3 regions of the Hominiventricola sp. genome follow, and region 1 is predicted to be linked to each of the others. Evidence: predicted binding sites of a transcription regulator. Region 1 holds the regulator's gene; each other region holds the start of a gene.
What was found. Region 1 encodes HrcA, which represses chaperone genes, less so after heat shock. Its sites were predicted from a motif close to TGTTAGCACTCNNNNNNNNNGAGTGCTAACA; they were not measured.
Positions count from the first base shown of each region.

Region 2: ACZMB2_RS05615 (Hsp20/alpha crystallin family protein) is a predicted target of HrcA. The motif match lies at 2,781-2,811, and genes of this name have one in related genera.
Region 3: ACZMB2_RS08170 (co-chaperone GroES) is a predicted target of HrcA. The motif match lies at 3,540-3,570, and genes of this name have one in related genera.

Region 1 covers NZ_DBLYVB010000003.1:92,010-96,433, forward strand. Annotated here, with positions in the region: gene ACZMB2_RS03515 (glycosyltransferase family 2 protein) at 1-442, shown strand, start outside; gene ACZMB2_RS03520 (tetratricopeptide repeat protein) at 439-1,365, shown strand; gene hrcA (heat-inducible transcriptional repressor HrcA) at 1,723-2,745, shown strand; gene grpE (nucleotide exchange factor GrpE) at 2,779-3,366, shown strand; gene dnaK (molecular chaperone DnaK) at 3,438-4,424, shown strand, end outside.
Region 2 covers NZ_DBLYVB010000006.1:2,790-7,213, forward strand. Annotated here, with positions in the region: gene ACZMB2_RS05600 (manganese efflux pump MntP) at 1-298, shown strand, start outside; gene ACZMB2_RS05605 (hypothetical protein) at 329-1,678, shown strand; gene ACZMB2_RS05610 (U32 family peptidase) at 1,702-2,700, shown strand; gene ACZMB2_RS05615 (Hsp20/alpha crystallin family protein) at 2,929-3,378, shown strand; gene ACZMB2_RS05620 (Hsp20/alpha crystallin family protein) at 3,460-3,912, shown strand; gene ACZMB2_RS05625 (Hsp20/alpha crystallin family protein) at 3,994-4,424, shown strand, end outside.
Region 3 covers NZ_DBLYVB010000010.1:79,734-84,157, reverse strand. Annotated here, with positions in the region: gene guaB (IMP dehydrogenase) at 1-1,365, opposite strand, end outside; gene groL (chaperonin GroEL) at 1,560-3,182, opposite strand; gene ACZMB2_RS08170 (co-chaperone GroES) at 3,222-3,506, opposite strand; gene codY (GTP-sensing pleiotropic transcriptional regulator CodY) at 3,636-4,424, opposite strand, start outside.

The DNA.
Region 1 (4,424 bases):
TGCTGCGTGGAGACGGGAAAAATACAAAGAACTGGGTGGATTTGTCAAACGGACTATTTTTAATGAAGATATGATTTATGCAGGAACCATTATAAAGGCAGGTGGTCGAATTGCCTACTGTGCAGATGCACAGGTGGTGCATTCTCACAATTACAGTGCCCTGCAGCAGTTTCACCGGAATTTTGATCTGGCAGTATCCCAGACTATGCATCCGGAAATCTTTGGCGGCATTCGTTCGGAATCTGAAGGCATACGTCTGGTAAAAAGGAGTCTTTCTTATTGTATTAAAATCAGAAAACCGTGGTTGATGATCCAGGTGGTGACCCAGAGCGCAGGAAAGCTCCTGGGCTACAAACTGGGACAGCGTTATGAACGGCTTCCAAGAAAACTGGTTCTGGCGTGTACCATGAACCGGGAATTCTGGGATAAGGAGGAGCTATGAAAGGAAAAAAGATAAAGCGGACTATGCTGGCAGTGACTGTTCTGTGTATGGGGCTTCTGATTGGCTGCGGTACGGATAAAAAGACAGAAGAACAGCAGCTGGCTTTACGAACCCAGGGCATGGAACAGGCTCGGGAAGGCAGCTATGAAGACGCCATCGCTTCCTATAATGAGGCCCTGGAACTTGCCGATATGCATGCAGGCAGTCTGGAACTGGATATTGCGGCATATAAAGCATCGGCACAGTATTATGCAGGAAATACAGAGGATGCCATTGCCACCTGCAGTGCCATTCTGGACCTGAAGGAGAGTGCGGAGATTTATACAACCAGAGGACTTCTCTATCGGGAGGCAGGAAATGCAGAAGCCGCAAAAGCAGATTTTACCAAGGCGATGAGTCTTACCTCTAAGAAGAATAAAGTAATGCTGGGAAGACTTTCTTATTATATGGAAGATGATACAAATGCCAAGACCTATCTGGAGGCAGCTTCCAAGGAAGGTAATCCGGAAGGCATTTACTGGCAGGCAGAGCTGTACCGGGAGATGGGAAATACAGACTATGCCATTACCCTCTATCAGAGTTATCTGGATGGTGAAGAAGTTACGCATCAGGAAGCTTATGAACGGGTGGCGGCTTATCAGCTGGCACAGGGTGATTACACTGGTGCACTGGACACCCTGCAGGGGGGAATTTCCATGGGAAACGGCGGATGTCTGCAAAAACTGATGGCATCGGAGATCACTGTCTATGAACAGCAGGGAGATTTTGATACCGCCCTTCAGAAGATGGAGATCTATCTGGAAAGCTATCCGGATGATGCGGATGCACAGAGAGAATATACCTTCCTGAAAACACGCTCCCAGGACGGTCAGGCCGGAACGGATACGGAAGCGGAAGAGGATACAGAAGGTACAGAAGAATAAAAATCAGAACCACGTGGATTTTATAATTTTCCGCGTGGTTTTTTGTTTATAGATATGCTGGGCAGGCCGAAGTGACAGCCTGTGAAAGGAACGTCCGCAGTCCCGGTACTTGATGAGAACGAGCCTGCAGCGAAGTTCGAATCTTAGTACCGCTGGATCGAGGACTTAGCGCGAGCGGTTCCGCTCACAGCCTGTCACTTCGGCTGCTTGGTCAGTTGTAATCCGTTCACAAATTCTTCATAAAAAAATATAAAATACACTTGACAAAGCACTATAGGGAGTGCTATCTTAAGTTACAGGAAATGTTAGCACTCTTACATGTTGAGTGCTAACAAGCAGAAGAAAGGAGCATAACCCATGGAACTGGATGAGAGAAAGAAAAAAATCTTAAATGTGATTATCCGGAATTACATGGAGACCGGAGAACCGGTAGGATCGAGAACCATATCGAAGGATCCGGATCTGAAGCTTTCCTCTGCTACCATCCGCAATGAGATGTCGGATCTGGAAGAGATGGGTTACATCATTCAACCCCACACTTCCGCCGGAAGAATTCCTTCCGATAAAGGATACCGGCTGTATGTGGATTACCTGATGCAGGAAAAAGACCGGGAAGTGACGGAACTTCAGGAACTGATGGTTCAGCGTACCGACCGGCTGGAAAGTGTGCTGAAGCAGGTGGTAAAGATCCTGGCAAATGATACCAATTATGCCACGATGGTTTCCACTCCACAGTATCATCAGAACAAACTGAAATTCATTCAGCTGTCCCGTGTGGATGCCAATCAGATCCTGGCGGTGATTGTAGCGGAAGGAAATGTGATCCGCAACAAACTCTTACCGGTCTGTGAGGAACTGAGTGATGAAAGTATTCTGAAGCTTAATATCCTGCTGAATACCATGCTGAATGGAAAGACCATTCAGGAAATCAATCTTCAGATGATTTCCAGCATGAAAGAACAGGCCGGTATTCACAGCAACATCGTCAGTGATGTGGTGGATGCAGTCGCCGAGGCGATTCATTCCGATGAGGGAATGGAGATCTACACCGGCGGGGCCACAAACATTTTCCGTTATCCGGAATTAAGTGAGAACGGAAAGGCCAGTGAACTGATACAGACACTGGAGGAGAAGCAGAACCTGGTAGATCTGGTTACAGACACACTGAACAAAGACGAAAAAGGAATTCAGGTATATATCGGTAATGAGACACCGGTAAAATCCATGAAGGACTGCAGTGTTGTCACGGCAACCTACGAACTGGGCGAAGGGCTTCAGGGTACCATTGGAATCATTGGTCCCAAGAGAATGGATTACGAGAACGTTATGGGTAAGCTGAAAGCCATGATGGATCAGCTGGATGATGTTTTTCATAAATAGAAAGGCGGAACAACGGTGGAAGAAAACAAGACAATGGAACAGGAACCGGAGATTCAGGAGGAAGAAGTAAAAGCAGAAGATACTGCTGAAGCAGAAGCCACTGAGACGGCTGAGACAGAAGAAACAAAAGCCGATGCGGAACCTGACAAAAAAGGATTCTTCGGAAAGAAGAAAGAGAAAAAAGACAAGAAAGATGAACAGATCGCAGAACTGACCGATAAAGTAAAACGTCAGCTTGCAGAGTTTGAAAACTTCAGAAACCGTACAGAAAAGGAGAAATCCCAGATGTACATGGTGGGAGCAAGAGATGTGATCGAGAAACTGCTTCCGGTAGTAGATAACTTTGAGCGAGGCTTGAAGAGTATTCCGGAAGATCAGAAAGATGGACCGGTAGCCAGCGGAATGGAAATGATTTATAAACAGCTGATCACGGTTCTTACAGATTTGGGCGTAACCCCCATCGAAGCGGTGGGCCAGGAATTTGATCCGAATTTCCATAATGCAGTGATGCATGCGGAGGATGAGGAACTTGGAGAAAATACAGTATCTGAGGAATTCCAGAAGGGTTATAAATATAAAGATGCAGTGCTTCGTCACAGCATGGTTAAAGTTGTAAACTGACGCGTAAGCAATGAGCAGCGAGCTAACGCGCTGTGGTCTATAAGATTTAGTATTTTCAGGAGGAAAAAGAAATGAGCAAGATTATTGGTATTGATTTAGGAACAACGAACTCTTGTGTAGCCGTAATGGAAGGTGGAAAACCTACGGTTGTTGCAAATACAGAAGGAGCAAGAACAACACCGTCTATCGTAGCATTTACAAAAACTGGTGAGCGTCTGGTAGGAGAGCCGGCAAAACGTCAGGCAGTTACCAACTCCGAGAAAACCATCTCTTCCATCAAGAGACATATGGGAACTGATTATAAAGTAGACATTGAAGGAAAGAAATATTCTCCGCAGGAGATTTCCGCTATGATCCTGCAGAAGCTGAAAGCAGATGCAGAGAACTATCTGGGCGAGAAAGTAACCGAGGCAGTTATCACTGTTCCGGCATACTTCAATGACGCACAGAGACAGGCAACCAAAGATGCAGGTAAGATCGCAGGACTGGATGTAAAACGTATCATCAATGAGCCGACCGCTGCAGCACTGGCATACGGCCTTGACAATGAGAAAGAGCAGAAGATCATGGTATACGACCTTGGCGGCGGTACCTTCGATGTTTCCATCATCGAGATCGGTGACGGCGTTATCGAGGTTCTGGCTACCGCAGGTGACAACCATCTGGGTGGTGATGACTTCGACCAGAAGATCACAGATTATATGATCTCTGAATTCAAGAAACAGTACGGTGTAGATCTTGGCAACGACAAGATGGCACTGCAGAGACTGAAAGAAGCAGCTGAGAAGGCTAAGAAGGAGTTGTCCGCTTCCACAACAACCAACATCAACCTTCCGTTCATCAGCATGAACGCAGACGGCCCGCTTCACTTTGATATGAACCTGACCAGAGCAAAATTTGATGAGCTGACTCACGATCTGGTAGAGCGTACTGCTAACCCGGTACAGGCAGCTCTCCGTGATGCAGGTATCAGCCCGTCTGAACTTGGTAAAGTCCTGCTGGTAGGTGGTTCCACACGTATCCCGGCAGTACAGGATAAAGTAAAACAGTTGACCGGA
Region 2 (4,424 bases), on a different contig from region 1:
ACTGTACGGTGAGGAGGAAGCAGAAGAAGTGGTCCGCCTTGGAGCTGCCGGCCTTCTGATGCAGGGAATTGCCACCTCCATCGATGCGTTATCTGTCGGATTTACCATTGCTGATTATGGTTTTGTCATGGCTTTCGTCTGTTCCCTGATCGTTGCTGCCACTACCTTTTGCATCAGCTATTCCGGTCTGATCATCGGCAAAAAATTTGGAACCCGATTTGCAGACAGAGCAACTGTTTTCGGCGGTGTGATTCTGGTTTTCATTGGACTTGAAATCTTCATCACCGGGATCTTCTGATCCGGAAACATCTAATACAGGAGTAATCTCATGACCCTTATACCGCCGGAACTTTTTGGAGTTCCTATGATTCCTTTTGGACTCCTCAGCGCATTTGTAAATAAAAAAGAGATACGCATTACAGAATTTTCTGAAACAGGGTTCCGGTTTCGTACCGCAAAACCATGTTCCGCCCCGGTGAATATCCGCCTTGCTTTCTGGCAGATGGAACTTTCTTCCTATCAAGAAGTATCCCTTTCTGTCACCTCCTTTTCCTTCGAGCAGCGATATGATTATTTTTATGAATATACTGTACTCACAAAAGATCCCGTCTATCGCTCTGCTGTAAATGCATTGTTGGGCTGGTATGGATCTTATGTCAACCTGAAGTTGACCGAAGACGACAGCGAGCTTTCCATGGCGCTCACCGGATATCCGGCGGAACAGGAGAACATACACTTCGAAACCTTCGCTGCTCAAAAACAGGCATGGTTTCAGAAACCGGATGATCTGCCGGATTTTTCATTTCTGAATACAGATACTCCGGAACTGTCGATCGAACTGGACCGTCCGGAACTTTACACTTCTTATCTGAATATGAATTTTTCAGACTGGCTCTCCCAATATTGGGCATCTAACCATCTATCTTGGCATCCATTGTCCCGGCTGCAGCTGACTCGCCTTTATATTGGAAATCAGTTCTGTCATCTGCTGTTCCCGAAAGAAGATGTCCTGTTTGCGCTTATGGACAAGGCCTGGGCAGATGGATTGGCAATGACCCTTTCCTTTTCTTATTTGCGGGAGTTTATGCTGAAACCAATTCAGCAGCTGCTCGAAACATTAAATTTCTGGTGCCAGAAACACCAGACGACCGTGGAAATTGTCGTCAATGACTGGGCTATGGCAGACCTTCTGACAGACTTTCCACAGCTGCACCCTATTCTTGGAGTACTTATCAACAAACGCCGGAAAGATCCACGTCTTTCTTATAAGAAAGGGGAACTTTCCGCCCTCTCCGAAAACAGCATAAATGCAGATTTTTATCGAAATTTTCTTGCCGAAACCTGCAGGATCACACGGTATGAATGGGAATCCTGTGGTTATCTTCCGGAACTGCCGGAAGGAAAGCACAGCCTTCATCTGCCCTTTTACCAGACCAACACCTCCCAGTACTGTCCACTCTATGCCCGCTGCAAAAGAGGCAGTCGCGGCGCACAGACACTCCCAAAGGACTGCCCCCACTGGTGCAGGGAATATGCCTTTCTCTATCCGGCTCACCTTCACATGCTCGGACGATATAATTCCCTGTTTGCACTGGATACCGGGATTCTTCAGTCGCCGGAACTGCTTGGTGGATGGCTACGAGAAGGCGTTGACCGTCTGGTTGTCAATCTTCTGTAATTTTATTTTAATGGAGAATCTTTATGAAACTGACTGTTGGACTTGGATCTGTCGATGAATATATTCGTTTTAGCGAAGCGGGTGCCGATGAATTCTTCTGCGGGTATGTTCCTTATTCCTGGACGCAGAAATACGACACCATGATGCCTCTTAACAGGAGGGAAGTACTCTGCTCCAATGTACAGCTGGGTGCTTTCTCCGAGCTGGAAATCCTGGCATCCATGATACGGGACTATCAGCGTCCGGTTCATCTGACCTTCAACTCTCTTTTCTATCTGCCGGAGCAGTATCCAGAGATCGCTAAGATCATGAAAGCCTGTATGTGCCTTGGATTTCAGAGTTATATTATTGCCGACCCGGCGCTCATTCTGTATCTTCGGGAACATAACATTGACTGTGAGATTCATTTAAGCGGCGAAACCGGGGAAGTCAACAGCCGAATGGTCGATTTTTTCCAGCAATTTTCTTTAAAAAGAGTAATTTTTCATCGAAAGAACAGCTTTGACGATATGAAAGCAGTCATCAACGCAGAAAAATCCCATGGCGGTCTGCGGTCCAGGACAGAATTTGAGGCATTCATCCTCAATGAAATGTGCCAGTTTACCGGTGCCTTCTGTAATTCTCTCCACTGCGATGAGCTTGGACACCTGTGCCGGATTCCCTACTGGCTGGAGCCTTTAAGGGAATCTTGTGATGACTCATCTCTCAGACAGCTTCGGCCGTCAGTGCCTGCTGCTTCGTCGCAAACAGATGTGCCGAACGATTCTGATCTTCCGGATGGCTATCTCTGCGGTGCTACCGGATGCGGACTCTGCGCCCTTTACCGGCTCCGGGAAATCGGCATTACTCACCTGAAACTGGTAGGCCGCGGCAATTATACAGACTTTATGGAACAAGATATCCGCATGCTCCGGCAAGCACTGGCGATACTGGAAACAAGCGCTTCTGAAAAAGACTTTCAGCTGAATATGCGGGAGCAGCTTTTTCCACAAGGCTGCAGCTCCCACTGCTATTACCTTTAACCTCATCTATTTTCTTTTGGCAGGACGAATTTCGCCCTGCTTTTTTTCTGTTTTTTAAAGTTCACAGAAAGTTCACAAAAAATTAGCACTCACCTCTTGACAGTGCTAATAATGCGTGCTATAGTACAACTAGAACAAAGGAAAGGGAAACAAAAAGATAAGGTTCCTGATTCAGAGTTCCAGATAATGACAAATAAATATGAGGTTGACTGAAAGGAGAAATGACTTATGTTGATGCCTAGTATTTTTAATGATAACGTATTTGATGATTTCTTTGATTTTCCGTTTTACGACGACAGAGCTGAGAAAAAGCTTTATGGTCATCACGCAGCTAATCTGATGAAGACCGATATTCAGGAACATGAAGATGGTTACACTCTGGAGATGGATCTTCCGGGATTCAAGAAAGAGGAAATTCAGATTGAACTGAACAATGGTTATATGACCATCAGCGCAGCCAAAGGTCTGGATGAAGATGAGAAGGACAAGAAATCCGGTAAATACATCCGCCGTGAACGTTATACCGGTTCCTGCCAGCGTAGTTTCTATGTTGGTGAAGATGTGACCGAAGAGGATATCAAAGCTGAATTTAAGCATGGTATCCTGAAGCTCTTCATTCCGAAGAAAGAAGCAAAACCTGCTGTTGAGCAGAAGAAATATGTTTCCATTGAAGGATAACTGACTCTCCCGGCGGGAAACCGCCGGGAAGTGACTTTAAACATTTTGAATATAGATTTTATTTTTAAGGAGAGATGACTTATGTTGATGCCGAGCATTTTTAATACAAACTTATTTGATGATTTCTTTGATTTTCCGTTCTATGATGATACGAAAGCTGAGAAAAAGCTTTATGGTCATCACGCAGCTAATCTGATGAAGACCGATATTCAGGAACATGAAGATGGTTACACTCTGGAAATGGACCTTCCGGGATTCAAGAAAGAGGAAATCAAGGTGGAGCTGAATAACGGTTACATGACCATCAGCGCAGCCAAGGGTCTGGATGAGGATGAGAAAGATAAGAAATCCGGTAAATACATCCGCCGTGAACGTTATACCGGTTCCTGCCAACGTAGCTTCTATGTTGGTGAAGATGTGACCGAAGAGGATATCAAGGCCGAATTTAAACATGGTATCCTGAAACTCTTCGTTCCGAAGAAAGAAGCAAAACCTGCTGTTGAGCAGAAGAAATATGTTTCCATTGAAGGATAACTGACTCTCCCGGCGGGAAACCGCCGGGAAGTAACTTTAAACATTTTGAATATAAATTTTATTTTTAAGGAGAGATGACTTATGTTGATGCCGAGCATTTTTAATACGAATTTATTTGATGATTTCTTTGATTTTCCGTTCTATGATGATACGAAAGCTGAGAAAAAGCTTTATGGTCACCATGCAGCTAATCTGATGAAGACCGATATTCAGGAACACGATGATGGTTATACTCTGGAGATGGACCTTCCGGGATTCAAGAAAGAGGAAATCAAGGTGGAGCTGAATAACGGTTACATGACCATCAGCGCAGCCAAGGGTCTGGATGAGGATGAGAAAGATAAGAAATCCGGTAAATACATCCGCCGTGAACGTTATACCGGTTCCTGCCAACGTAGCTTCTATGTTGGTGAAGATGTGACCGAAGAGGATATCAAGGCCGAATTTAAACATGGTATCCTGAAACTCTTCGTTCCGAAGAAAGAAGCAAAACCTGCTGTTGAGCAGAAAAA
Region 3 (4,424 bases), on a different contig from region 1:
AAACTGTGCCTTGGTTTTCAGAGTCTCAATATCCGGCGCTCCGCACAGTCCCATACCGGAACGAACTCCACCAAGCAGCTGGAAGATGGTATCCTCTACATATCCCTTGTAGGCAACTCGTCCTTCTACACCTTCCGGAACCAGCTTCTTCGCATCGTTCTGGAAATACCGGTCTTTGGAACCATTCTCCATAGCGGAAATAGAACCCATACCACGATATACTTTGTATTTTCTTCCCTGATATAATTCAAAAGATCCCGGACTCTCATCGCAGCCTGCAAAGATACTTCCCATCATGCAGACATTGGCACCTGCCGCCAGAGCTTTCGTGATATCTCCGGAATATTTGATACCGCCATCTGCGATAATCGGAATACCATATTTGTCAGCTACTTCGTAGCTGTCCATAACAGCACTGATCTGCGGAACACCCACACCGGATACCACACGGGTAGTACAGATAGAACCAGGTCCGATACCCACCTTGACAGCATCTGCACCAGCTTTGATCAGAGCTTCGGTTCCTGCTCCGGTTGCCACATTTCCTGCGATAACAGGCACATCCGGGTACGCATTCTTCAGCATATCCAGGCAGCGGATAACATTTGCAGAATGACCGTGGGAAGAGTCCAGTACCAACACGTCAACATGAGCCTCAATCAGTGCTTTGGCACGATCCAGAACATTCGCGGTGATACCAATACCTGCGCCGCAGAGAAGACGTCCCTGTGCGTCTTTTGCTGCCAACGGATATTTGATCTGTTTCTCAATATCTTTAATGGTAATAAGACCTTTCAGGTTGAAATCCTTATCTACGATCGGAAGTTTTTCTTTTCTTGCTTTTCCAAGAATAATTTTTGCTTCTTCCAGCGTAATGCCTACCGGTGCAGTTACCAGGTTCTCAGAAGTCATGGACTCTTTGATCTTCTTGGAAAAATCAGTTTCAAATTTCAGGTCACGGTTGGTAATAATACCGACCAGTTTTTTTCCCTCAGTAATCGGCACACCGGAAATCCGGTATTTTGCCATCAGTTCATTAGCATCTGCCAGTGTATGCTCCGGACTCAGAAAGAAGGGATCTGTGATAACGCCGTTTTCGGAACGTTTTACTTTATCTACCTCTTCTGCCTGCTCCTCAATTGACATATTTTTATGGATGATACCAATACCACCCTGTCTGGCCATTGCAATTGCCATGCGGCTTTCTGTTACCGTGTCCATTCCTGCACTCATCAGCGGAATATTCAGTTTTACTGTCTTGGTAAGCTGTGTCTCCAGACATACCTGATTCGGGATCACTTCCGAGTAGGCCGGAACAAGAAGAACATCATCAAATGTAATGCTCTCACCGATAATTTTACCCATCTCGCTTCCTCTCTTTCTTATCGTATTTTTTGTTATTAGATATTCTAATAAGTATAACTAAACTCAGTAAAAAAAATAATAATTAATTAAGTTTTAAAACAGTCTAACAGATCACTTAAGTAATGTCAATGGGTTTTCTTACAGAACGCAAAAAAGACTGCGGGAAAACCCGCAGCCTTTTGAAAATTCGGAAATTACATCATTCCCATTCCGCCGCCAGCCGGAGCTGCTGCCGGAGCAGGCTCTTTGATATTTGCAACGCATGCCTCAGTGGTCAGGAATGTGGATGCTACACTGGTAGCATTCTGCAGTGCAGTTCTGGTAACCTTAGCCGGATCCAGAATACCTGCCTCTACCATGTTGACATACTGCTCATTGTAAGCATCGAAGCCAACACCAACCTCAGACTCACGTACCTTGTTGATGATAACAGCGCCTTCCAGTCCTGCATTTGCAGCGATGTGGAACAGCGGAGCTTCCAGTGCTTTCAGGATCACCTTACCGCCGGTCTTCTCATCACCTTCCAGCGTATCAACCAGTTTTGCAACCTCTTTGGAAGCATGGATGTAAGCAGATCCTCCACCGCAGATAATACCTTCTTCAACTGCTGCTCTGGTAGCTGCCAGTGCATCTTCCATACGAAGTTTTGCTTCTTTCATCTCGGTCTCGGTAGCAGCACCTACGCGGATAACAGCAACCCCACCGGACAGTTTTGCAAAACGCTCCTGAAGTTTTTCTTTATCAAATTCAGATTTGGTGTTCTCAATCTCAGCTTTAATTGTCTTAACACGATCAGCAATTGCCTCTTTGTCGCCAAGACCATCTACAATAACAGTAGATTCTTTCTGTACTTTTACAGATTTTGCACGTCCAAGCATATCAATGGTAGCATCTTTCAGTTCAAGACCAATCTCCTCGGAGATTACAGTACCACCGGTCAGGATTGCGATATCCTGCAGCATTGCTTTTCTTCTGTCACCATAACCCGGAGCTTTTACTCCTACAGCAGTGAAGGTTCCACGCAGTTTGTTCAGTACCAGAGTGGTCAGAGCTTCGCCCTCGATATCCTCTGCGATGATGAGCAGTTTCTTACCGGACTGTACCAGCTGCTCCAGTACCGGGAGGATCTCCTGGATATTAGAAATCTTCTTATCAGTAATCAGGATGTACGGATCATCCAGAACTGCTTCCATCTTCTCAGTATCAGTTGCCATGTATGCGGAAATGTATCCACGGTCGAACTGCATACCTTCTACTACATCCAGCTCGGTCTGCATGGTCTTGGACTCTTCGATGGTAATAACACCGTCGTTTGCTACTTTCTCCATAGCGTCTGCAACCATATCACCTACTTTGTCATCTCCGGCAGAGATTGCTGCAACTCTTGCCATCTGATGTTTTCCGGATACTTTGCTGCTCATAGCTGCGATTGCTTCTACAGCTTTGTCAGTTGCTTTCTTCATACCTTTTCTCAGGACAATCGGGTTAGCACCTGCTTCCAGGTTCTTCATTCCTTCGTGGATCATTGCCTGAGCAAGAACAGTAGCGGTCGTAGTACCGTCACCGGCTACATCGTTGGTCTTGGTAGCTACTTCTTTTACCAGCTGTGCGCCCATGTTCTCGAACGGATCTTCCAGCTCAATCTCTTTTGCAATGGTAACACCATCGTTCGTGATCAGCGGAGCGCCAAACTGTTTGTCAAGAACTACGTTTCTTCCTTTCGGTCCGATGGTTACGCGGACAGTATCTGCAAGTTTATTAACACCGGCTTCCAGTGCTTTTCTGGCATCAACGCCATATTTCAAATCTTTAGCCATGATTCAATTCCTCCTGTCATACTGACATTATATTTTTGATTATTCTACAATTGCAAGAATATCATTCTGTCTTACGATAACGTACTCTTCCTCGTCAAGTTTTACTTCATTACCTGCAAACTTGGAATAGATTACCTGATCGCCAACCTTTACCTGCATGGTAACTTCTTTTCCGTCAACCATTCCACCAGGTCCTACTGCAACAACTTCTGCTGTTACCGGTTTCTCCTGAGATTTTGCTGCAAGGATAATTCCGGATTTGGTGGTCTCCTCTTTCTCTGTCTGCTTTAATACAACTCTGTCACCCAAAGGTACTAACTTCATGATAATTCCTCCTGTCATACTTCCATTTCATTTTATTAGCACTCACTTAAGTCGAGTGCTAACCTTTAGTCATTATATTAGTATGGTTGTAGTAAAATGTCAATGGGGAATTTTTAATTTTTCAAAATTTTAATAATTTTTACCGGGCATCCGGTTCTTTTCTACTTTTTCCAGCTCTTCAAACACACACTCATTGATGACCTTGATATTGGTTCCCTTCATTCCGGAGGAACGGGACTCAATGACTCCTGCACTCTCAAATTTGCGGAGAGCATTGACAATTACAGAACGGGTGATACCTGCTTTATCAGCAATACGGCTGGCCACCAATGTACATTCGTCACCTTTCATCTCTTTAAAAATCAGAAGAATCGCTTCCAGCTCTGTTACAGACAGCGTGCTGATGGCAGACTGTACAATGTGCTGTCTGCGGATTTCCTCCGCATTTTCTTCGTGAACGGCACGCATCATCTCCAGACCAACAACCGTCGTGCCGTATTCACTTAAAATAATATCATCGATATCGTAATCATTTTCGTATTTATAAAGGAACAGTGTTCCCAGACGTTCTCCTGCAATATCAATGGGCGTCACCAGTGCGTGATACTTTTTAATATTCTCCACAGCAAATCCCAGTGTCTGCAGATTCACATTTTCTTTTGTGGAAAGAATTCCCAGAAGGCGCTCATTCAGAAGCGGATCAATAAGACCACCTACTTTATCTACGATCAGTTCATGAATCTCCTCTACGCCTTCGAAGCTGCTGATGCCCAGAACTTTTCCTTTTTTACTGATAACCAGAACATTGGAATTCAAAATATCTGACAGAACCCGGCAGATATCATTGAAGACCACTTTGCTGGAATTGTTATTATGCAGAAGCTTGTTGATTTTTCTTGTTTTGTCTAATAATTGTAC